Regions from separate parts of the Streptomyces sp. NPDC001852 genome, predicted to be linked through region 2. Evidence: predicted binding sites of a transcription regulator. Region 2 holds the regulator's gene; the other holds the start of a gene.
What was found. Region 2 encodes HrcA, which represses chaperone genes, less so after heat shock. Its sites were predicted from a motif close to TTNGCACTCNGNNNNNCNGAGTGCNAA; they were not measured.
Positions count from the first base shown of each region.

Region 1: the regulator HrcA is predicted to act here: its motif matches at 3,484-3,510, upstream of groES (co-chaperone GroES).

Region 1 covers NZ_JBIATN010000009.1:186,743-191,608, reverse strand. Annotated here, with positions in the region: gene ACFYZB_RS17865 (cell wall-binding repeat-containing protein) at 1-193, shown strand, start outside; gene ACFYZB_RS17860 (methyltransferase domain-containing protein) at 177-1,448, opposite strand; gene ACFYZB_RS17855 (polysaccharide deacetylase family protein) at 1,540-2,457, shown strand; gene ACFYZB_RS17850 (polysaccharide deacetylase family protein) at 2,526-3,314, shown strand; gene groES (co-chaperone GroES) at 3,657-3,965, shown strand; gene groL (chaperonin GroEL) at 4,082-4,866, shown strand, end outside.
Region 2 covers NZ_JBIATN010000010.1:42,142-47,007, forward strand. Annotated here, with positions in the region: gene ACFYZB_RS18710 (MBL fold metallo-hydrolase) at 1-563, opposite strand, end outside; gene hrcA (heat-inducible transcriptional repressor HrcA) at 736-1,752, shown strand; gene dnaJ (molecular chaperone DnaJ) at 1,753-2,889, shown strand; gene ACFYZB_RS18725 (nitronate monooxygenase) at 2,990-4,066, shown strand; gene ACFYZB_RS18730 (16S rRNA (uracil(1498)-N(3))-methyltransferase) at 4,063-4,815, shown strand; gene ACFYZB_RS18735 (VOC family protein) at 4,831-4,866, shown strand, end outside.

The DNA.
Region 1 (4,866 bases), on a different contig from region 2:
CGGCGGCACCGGCTCGGTGTCGACGGCGGCGCTGAACTCCGCGGGCACCGCGATCAGCGCGAGCAGCAGCCAGTGGACGTACACGCCGTACTACAACGGCCTGGAGCCGCCGACGAGTTCGCCGGCCGCCCCGCAGCGGGCGGCCACGGTCGCGCCGGACCTCGGAGCGCTGCGCACTACGGCAGCGCAGTAGCCGCGGGCGGTGTCGCGGGGGCCCCGATCAGCATGGTCGGTGCCCCCGCGACCCGGGTGAGGAAGACGGTCGCCGCGTTCGGACCGTGCGGCTTGACCTTCCTGCGCAGTTCCTCCGGCTCGACGGCCGAGCCGCGCTTCTTCACGGTCAGCGTGCCGACCTCGCGCTCCCGCAGCAGGGCCTTCAACTTCTTGACGTTGAACGGGAGTTGGTCGGTGATCTCATAGGCGGAGGCGTACGCCGTGGGGCGCGGTTCGTCGGCGGTCACGTAGGCGATGGTGGGGTCGATCAGGCCGCCGCCCAGGTGCTCGGCCACCTCGGCGACCAGATGGGCGCGGATGACGGCGCCGTCGGGCTCGTACAGATAGCGGCCCACCGGCCGGACCTCCGGGTCGGGCAGCCCTCTGCCGAGCAGCGTGCGCGGGCCGGGCAGCAGGGTGGCGCGCACCGCGCCCGGCTCGGTGCCGAACCAGAGCACCGCCTCCTTGACGTCCCCGCCGTCCGAGATCCACTCGGCCTCGGCGTCGGCGGGAACGACCTCGTGCGGGATGCCGGGCGCCACCTTCAGCGCCGCTCGGGGTGCCCTGCGGGCGGCCTCGACCGCCCAGGAGAGGGGCGGGGAGTAGGCCTCGGGGTCGAAGATCCGCCCGCCCGTCGCCCGGCCACCGCCCCCCACCGGCGCTCCCCCGGTGCCGAAAGCCTGGGCGGACCCCCGTCGCGCGGCCCCTCCTGATCGCCCACCCCGCCGGGCGGGGTCGACGAACACGGCGTCGTAGCCGCCCTTGTCGACCTCCGTGACATCCGCCTCGCGCACCTCGATCAGCTCGCCCAGCCCCAGCGCCTCGGCGTTCGCCCGTGCCACGGAGGCGGTCGCCGGATCCCGGTCCACGGCCAGCACCCGGATCCCCGCCCGGGCGAACGCGATCGCGTCCCCGCCGATCCCGCAGCACAGGTCGGCGACCGAGGTCACCCCGAGGTTCCTGAACCGCTCGGCCCGGTAGGTGGCGACGCTCGTCCGCGTCGACTGCTCGACCCCGTTCGGCGTGAAGAACATCCGCCCCGCGTCCGCCGCCCCGAACTTCGCCGCAGCCCGCTGCCGCAGCCGGGCCTGGCCGAGCGCGGCCGACACCAGCTCGGCGGGGTGCTCGCGGCGCAGCCGGGTGGCGACGGAGAGTTCGTCGGCCGGGTGGGTGTCGCGGACCTCGTCGAGGAGGGCACGGCCTTCGGGGGTGAGGAGGAGAGCGAGGTCGTTCACCGGGTCATTGTGGGCCAGTCGGTGGATCGTGCGCCTCCCGGCGGCGGTGTCGGCCCGGGCTGGGGGTTCCGGGCTGGGAGGATCCGACACCATGCGAGCAGTCGTACAAAATGATAAAAACCGGGCTGGTCGTGGGCGTCGGGTCCTCGACTGTGGAGTCGCCGCGCTGGCCTGTTCCGCCCTTTTGTCCAGTTGTGCCGGCTCGTCCGACGCGGCCCGCCCCGCCGCGCCCGGTCACGGCGGCCCGGTGCGCGTCCTGAGTCCCCAGGACCGCCAGGCCGCCGAACACGCCCGCCTCGTCGCCGCGGCCAGACGCTGGGGCCTGGCCGGGGTCCCGCTGACGCCGCCCCCGCCGCCCCGGGAGAAACCGGAGATCACCGCCCGGGCCGGCTTCGAGGTGACCCACCAGGAGGACTGGGACCTGCCGCCCGTCTTCACCACGATCCCCACCAAGCAGAAGATCGTCTTCCTCACCATCGACGACGGCTCGGAGAAGGACCCGAAGTTCCTCCGGATGATGCAGGACCTGAAGGTCCCGTACACCGCCTTCCTCAGCAACTACCTGGTCAAGGACGACTACGGCTACTTCCGGAAGATGCAGTCCTACGGCCACACCCTCAACAACCACACCCTGCACCACCCCTACCTGCCGGGTCTGTCCTACGAGGAGCAGAAGGACGAGATCTGCGGGATGCAGGACGTCATGAAGAAGCAGTTCGGCAGGCGCCCGACGGTCTTCCGGCCGCCGTACGGCAACTACAACCAGGACACCCTGCGCGCCGCCAAGGCCTGCGGCATCAGATACGCGCCGATCTGGAACGAGGAGGTCTACGTCGACCACTGGGAGTACCGCGAGGACGACCAGAAGATGCGCCGCGGCGACATCGTCCTCACCCACTTCCGCGGCCGCTCCGACTGGAACGGCACGATGGTCGACGACATGCGCCGCTTCCTGGACAAGGTCACGCGCGAGGGCTACGCCGTGGCCCGCCTGGAGGACTACCTGTGAGGCCGGGGCGGGGGTACCGGGGAGCGGGCTCCGGACGACGTCACCCGGGCCGGTGCCTCGCCGCGCTCCTGGCCTCGGCCCTCCTCCTCGCCGGCTGCGCCCAGTCCGTCGACCCCATCGAACGCCTCGGCAAGAAGGCCGCCGAGGGAGTGCACCCGCACGGACCCGCCCCCGACCAGACCTACCGCCGCTGGGGCCTGACCGAGCCCCTCGCCCGCCCGCCGCAGCCCGCCGCCCGTGCCCTGGCCCTGACCCCGGGCGCCGGCGGCCGCACCCTGCCCCGCGTCCTGGACCACGTCCCCACCCGCGACCCGGTCGTCTTCCTCACCTACGACGACGGCGCCGAACACGACCCCCGCTTCGTCGACATGGTCCGCGAACTCCGGCTGCCGGTCAGCATGTTCCTCACCGACAGCGTCGCCGGCCCCGCCTACGGCCACTTCGCCCGCCTGCACCGGCTGGGCGCCGGCATCCAGAACCACACCCTCGACCACCGCGTGCTCGCCGGACTGCCGTACGCCGGGCAGCGCGCCGAGATCTGCGGCCAGCAGGACCGGCTCGGGTCCCGCCTCGGCCTGCGCCCCCGCCTCTTCCGCCCGCCGTACGGCTCGTACGACACCACCACCCTGCGCGCGGCCGCCGACTGCGGCATCTCCACGGTCGTCCTCTGGCGCGCCGCGATGACCCCGACCGACCTCGTCTACGCGCACGGCGAACACCACCTGCGCCCCGGCGACATCATCCTGGTCGGCCCGGACGAGACGACGGGCCCGAACCTCAGGGAACGCACGGCCAGGGTCCTGCGGAGGGTGCAGCAGCGAGGGCTGACGGCAGGGCGGCTGGAGGACTACCTGTAGAGCGTTCATCCAGCGCCGGTCGGCTTGATCAGCCCGTCCGGCGTGTGAGGACGAGGCCGTCCAGGCCGGAGCGGGGGTCCGGGGGGCGGCAGCCCCCTGGGACGGCGGGGCAGCACCGGCCCACCAGGCACCCGGCGCGGACGGGATTCTGCCGACGCGCCGCACGGCATTGGCACTCCGCTTGACCGAGTGCTAATCGCGGTCATAGTCTCGGCTCTGGCACTCCCCCCTGGAGAGTGCCAACAAAGCGACGGGCAGGTCCGGCACCCGCGACGACGGATCGACCTGGTCGCCACCTCAGACAGTTAACCCCGTGAGATCTCCGAAGGGGGAGGTCGGATCGTGACGACCGCCAGCTCCAAGGTTGCCATCAAGCCGCTCGAGGACCGCATCGTGGTCCAGCCGCTGGACGCCGAGCAGACCACGGCCTCTGGCCTGGTCATCCCGGACACCGCGAAGGAGAAGCCCCAGGAGGGCGCCGTCCTCGCCGTGGGCCCGGGTCGCTTCGAGAACGGCGAGCGCCTTCCGCTCGACGTCAAGGTCGGCGACGTCGTCCTCTACAGCAAGTACGGCGGCACCGAGGTGAAGTACAACGGCGAGGAGTACCTCGTCCTCTCGGCTCGCGACGTCCTCGCGATCATCGAGAAGTAGACCCACCTCGAAGTTCCTTCAGCTGCGCCCCTGGCCCCCGCGACCGATAAGAAGCCGGGCGTCCGGGGCGCAGTTGTCTTACCACCCAATAGATTTCCGAGAGGGCTCCCGCTGTCATGGCGAAGATCCTGAAGTTCGACGAGGACGCCCGTCGCGCCCTCGAGCGCGGCGTCAACAAGCTGGCCGACACGGTGAAGGTGACGATCGGCCCCAAGGGCCGCAACGTCGTCATCGACAAGAAGTTCGGCGCCCCCACCATCACCAACGACGGTGTCACGATCGCCCGCGAGGTCGAGATCGAGGACCCGTACGAGAACCTCGGTGCGCAGCTGGTGAAGGAGGTGGCGACCAAGACCAACGACATCGCGGGTGACGGCACCACCACCGCCACCGTGCTCGCCCAGGCGCTCGTGCGCGAGGGCCTGAAGAACGTCGCCGCCGGCGCCTCCCCGGCCGCCCTGAAGAAGGGCATCGACGCCGCCGTCAAGGCCGTCTCCGACGAGCTGCTCGCCTCGGCCCGCCCGATCGACGAGAAGTCCGACATCGCCGCCGTCGCCGCGCTGTCCGCCCAGGACCAGCAGGTCGGCGAGCTCATCGCCGAGGCGATGGACAAGGTCGGCAAGGACGGTGTCATCACCGTCGAGGAGTCCAACACCTTCGGTCTGGAGCTGGACTTCACCGAGGGCATGGCCTTCGACAAGGGCTACCTGTCGCCGTACTTCGTGACGGACCAGGAGCGCATGGAGGCCGTCCTCGACGACCCGTACATCCTCATCAACCAGGGCAAGATCAGCTCCATCCAGGACCTGCTGCCGCTGCTGGAGAAGGTCATCCAGGCCGGCGCCTCCAAGCCGCTGCTGATCATCGCCGAGGACGTCGAGGGCGAGGCCCTGTCGACCCT
Region 2 (4,866 bases):
CCGGCCTGTGGCTCGCCGGACTCCTCGACCAGGTCTCCGCAGAAGACCACCTCCGGAGAGCCGGGGACCAGCACCGCGAGGTCGTGGGCCGTGTGACCCGGACCCACGTTCGCCAGCAGCGCCTGGCGGCCGCCCCCGAGGTCCAGCGTCCACTCGCCGGAGACCGGATGGCCGGGCGTCACCAGCGCGTCCACCGCCTCGTCGGCGTCGGCGACCGGCAGACCGTTCCTGACCGCGTCCATGTGCAGCTCGTGGCGTTCATGGGCGAACACCACGTCGACGCCCACCGCCCCGTACACCTGCGCTCCCGCGAAGGCCGCCGCCCCGAAGACGTGGTCGAAGTGGGGATGGGTCAGCGCGAGATGGGTCACACGGCCGTCGGCGAGTTCCTCGGCCTGTCCCCGCAGCCGCGCGCCTTCGGCCACGCTCGAGCCGGCGTCCACCATCAGTGCCGTACCCTCGCCGAGGACCAGTCCGGCCGTGCAGTCCCAGCCGGGCAGCCGGCACCGGCCGACCCCCGCGGCCAACCGCTCCCACCCCAGCTCTTCCCAAGTCACCGTCATACCGCGACGCTAGCCGCATGAGCCGCCGGGACGGCACCGACCTTGCCCCGGGCGTACCCGACAGCCGTACACTGGGCCCGGGAACGCTGGCACTCGCATGCGAAGAGTGCCAGGCGGACGGACCGCAGGACCGAGTGGAACCGAGGGGACGACGTGCTGGAGGTGCGCGCGGATGCTGAGTGAACGCAGGCTGCAGGTACTGCGCGCCATCGTCCAGGACTACGTCGGCACCGAGGAGCCGGTCGGGTCGAAGGCCCTCACAGAGCGGCACAACCTGGGCGTGTCCCCGGCGACGGTCCGCAACGACATGGCGGCCCTGGAGGACGAGGGGTTCATCGCTCAGCCGCACACCAGCGCCGGGCGCATCCCCACCGACAAGGGCTACCGGCTGTTCGTGGACAAGCTGGCGGGCGTCAAGCCGATGACCGCGCCCGAGCGGCGGGCGATCCAGAACTTCCTGGAGGGCGCCGTCGACCTCGACGACGTCGTGGCCCGTACGGTACGGCTGCTCGCGCAGCTCACCCGCCAGGTCGCCGTCGTGCAGTACCCGTCCCTGACCCGGTCCACCGTGCGGCACGTGGAGCTGCTCTCGCTCGCCCCCGCGCGCGTGATGCTCGTGCTGATCACGGACACCGGCCGGGTCGAGCAGCGGATGGTCGACTGCCCGGCGCCCTTCGGCGAGACCTCCCTCGCCGATCTGCGCGCCCGGCTGAACAGCCGGGTCGCGGGCCGCCGGTTCACGGACGTGCCGAAGCTGGTCGAGGACCTGCCGGAGGCTTTCGACCCCGAGGACCGCGGTACGGTCTCGACGGTGCTCTCCACCCTCCTGGAGACGCTCGTCGAGGAGAACGAGGAGCGGCTGATGATCGGCGGCACCGCCAATCTCACCCGCTTCGGACATGACTTCCCCCTCACGATCCGGCCCGTCCTGGAGGCCCTGGAGGAGCATGTCGTGCTCCTCAAGCTCCTCGGCGAGGCGAAGGATCCGGGCGTGATGGTGCGCATCGGGCACGAGAACGCCCACGAGGGACTCAACTCCACCTCCGTGGTGTCGGTCGGCTACGGTTCGGGCGGCGAGGCGGTTGCCAAGCTCGGCGTGGTCGGACCGACCCGCATGGACTATCCGGGAACGATGGGAGCGGTACGCGCAGTGGCACGGTACGTCGGACAGATCCTGGCGGAGTCGTAAGTGGCCACGGACTACTACGCCGTTCTCGGCGTGCGCCGCGACGCGTCGCAGGATGAGATCAAGAAGGCGTTCCGTCGGCTCGCGCGCGAGCTGCACCCGGACGTCAACCCCGATCCGAAGACCCAGGAGCGGTTCAAGGAGATCAACGCCGCTTACGAGGTGCTGTCGGACCCGCAGAAGAAGCAGGTCTACGACCTCGGCGGCGACCCGCTCTCGCAGTCCGGCGGCGCGGGCGCGGGCGGCTTCGGGGCCGGTGGCTTCGGCAACTTCTCCGACATCATGGACGCGTTCTTCGGTACGGCGTCGCAGCGCGGGCCGCGCTCGCGCACCCGGCGCGGCCAGGACGCGATGATCCGCATCGAGGTCGAGCTGGACGAGGCGGCCTTCGGGACCACCAAGGACATCCAGGTCGACACCGCGGTCGTCTGCAACACCTGCAACGGCGAGGGCGCGGCGCCCGGCACGACCGCCCAGACGTGTGACATGTGCCGTGGCCGCGGTGAGGTCTCGCAGGTCACCCGGTCCTTCCTGGGCCAGGTCATGACCTCGCGTCCCTGCCCGCAGTGCCAGGGCTTCGGCACCGTGGTGCCGACCCCGTGCCCGGAGTGCGCCGGAGACGGCCGGGTCCGCTCGCGGCGCACCCTGACCGTGAAGATCCCGGCCGGCGTCGACAACGGCACGCGGATCCAGCTCGCCGGTGAGGGCGAGGTCGGGCCCGGCGGCGGTCCGGCCGGTGACCTGTACGTCGAGATCCACGAGCTGCCGCACCCGACGTTCCAGCGGCGCGGTGACGACCTGCACTGCACGGTGACGATCCCGATGACGGCGGCGGCGCTCGGCACCAAGGTGCCGCTGGAGACGCTGGACGGCATGGAGGAGGTCGACATCCGGCCCGGCACCCAGTCCGGCCAGTCGATCCCGCTGCACAACCGGGGCGTCACGCATCTGCGCGGCGGCGGCCGGGGTGACCTGATCGTGCACGTCGAGGTGCAGACCCCGACCAAGCTCGATCCCGAGCAGGAGCGCCTGCTGCGCGAGCTGGCCAAGCTGCGCGGCGAGGAGCGGCCGCAGGGACAGTTCCAGCCGGGTCAGCAGGGGTTGTTCTCACGGTTGAAGGACGCCTTCAACGGTCGCTGAGATGGTGGGTACGGGGTGCTTCGGCACCCCGTATGCCATTGGTTTATGCCATGGGGCGCCCGGATTCGGACTTGTTCAAGGGACGTGACAACATGCGGTCATGTCCTCCGCACTGACCGATCTCTTCCCCCACCCGATCGTGCAGGCCCCCATGGCGGGCGGTGTCTCCGTGCCGCAGCTCGCCGCCGCCGTCTCCGAGGCCGGTGGCCTCGGGTTTCTCGCCGCCGGGTACAAGACGGCCGACGGCATGTACCAGGAGATCAAGCAGCTGCGGGGGCTCACGAGCCGCCCGTTCGGCGTGAACGTCTTCATGCCGCAGCAGGAGCACGCCGAGTCGGGCGCCGTCGAGGTCTACGCCCACCAGCTGGCAGGTGAGGCCGCCTGGTACGAGACCGAGCTGGGCGACCCGGACAGCGGCCGGGACGACGGCTACGACGCCAAGCTCGCCGTACTCCTCGACAACCCGGTACCGGTGGTCTCCTTCCACTTCGGGGTGCCGAGCCGGGACGTGTTCGACGCCCTCCGCCGTGCCGGAACCTTCACCCTGGTCACCGCCACCACCGCCGAGGAGGCCCGCGCGGTCGAGCGGGCGGGCGCGGACGCGGTGATCGCACAGGGCGTGGAGGCCGGCGGCCACCAGGGCACCCACCGGGACCTCCCCGAGAACGACGGCTCCGGCATCGGGCTGCTCTCTCTGGTCGCGCAGATCCGGGAGGCCGTGCGCATCCCGGTCGTAGCCGCCGGCGGCATCATGCGCGGCAGCCAGGTCGCCGCCGCGCTCGCGGCCGGCGCGAGCGCGGCCCAGCTGGGCACCGCCTTCCTCGCCACCCCGGAGTCCGGCGCCCAGCCCGTGCACAAGCAGGCGCTGACCAACCCCCTGTTCGTGCGTACCGAGTTGACCCGCGCGTTCTCCGGCCGCCCGGCGCGCGGACTGGTCAACCGCTTCCTGCGCGAGCACGGCCCGTACGCCCCCGCCGCCTACCCGGAGATCCACCACCTCACCTCGCCGCTGCGCAAGGCCGCCGCCAAGGCCGGGGACGCGCAGGGCATGGCGCTGTGGGCGGGCCAGGGCCACCGGCTGGCCCGCGAGCTGCCCGCCGGGGAGCTCGTGGAGGTGCTGGCCGCCGAACTCGACGCCGCCCGGACAGCGTTGTCGGCCAAGGGGGGCCTGCGATGACCGCGCCGGTGTTCGTCGTGGACTCGCTGGAGGGTGTGGGTCCCGGCTCGGTCGTCGACGTCACGGGCCCCGAGGGGCGGCACGCGGTCTCCGTACGGCGGCTGCAGCCCGGAGAGCACGTGGTGCTGACGGACGGCAAGGGGCGCGGGGCCGCCGGGGCCGTGGTCGGTGTGTCGGGCAAGGACCACTTGGTCGTGGAGCCCTTCGAGTTCCCGGTGGAGCCGGAGCCCAGCCCCCGTATCACCGTGGTTCAGGCCCTCCCGAAGGGCGACCGGGGCGAACTCGCCGTGGAGACGATGACGGAGACCGGAGTCGACGCGGTCGTCCCCTGGCAGGCCGCCCGGTGCATCACCCAGTGGAAGGGCGAGAGGGGTCAGAAGGCCCTCGCCAAGTGGCGGGCCACCGCGCGCGAGGCCGGCAAGCAGTCCCGCCGGCTGCGCTTCCCGGAGGTCGCGGACGCGGCAACCACCAAGCAGGTTGCCGCACTTCTCGCCAAAGCCGACTTCGCCGCCGTGCTCCACTCCGACTTCGAGCACGAGAGCGGGCGGCTGGCGACCGCCGAACTGCCCACCGAGGGCGAGATCGTGCTGGTCGTCGGCCCCGAAGGAGGGGTCGCCCGGGACGAGTTGGCGCTCTTCGAGGAGGCGGGTGCGAAGGCGTACGTACTCGGCCCTACCGTGTTGCGTACATCAACCGCCGGCACCGCCGCGGTGGCCCTGCTGCTGGGCCGCACCGGCCGCTGGTCCTGACACCTGGGGGACACCGTGGAACTCGCCCAAGTCCGGCTCCTGGTCACCGAC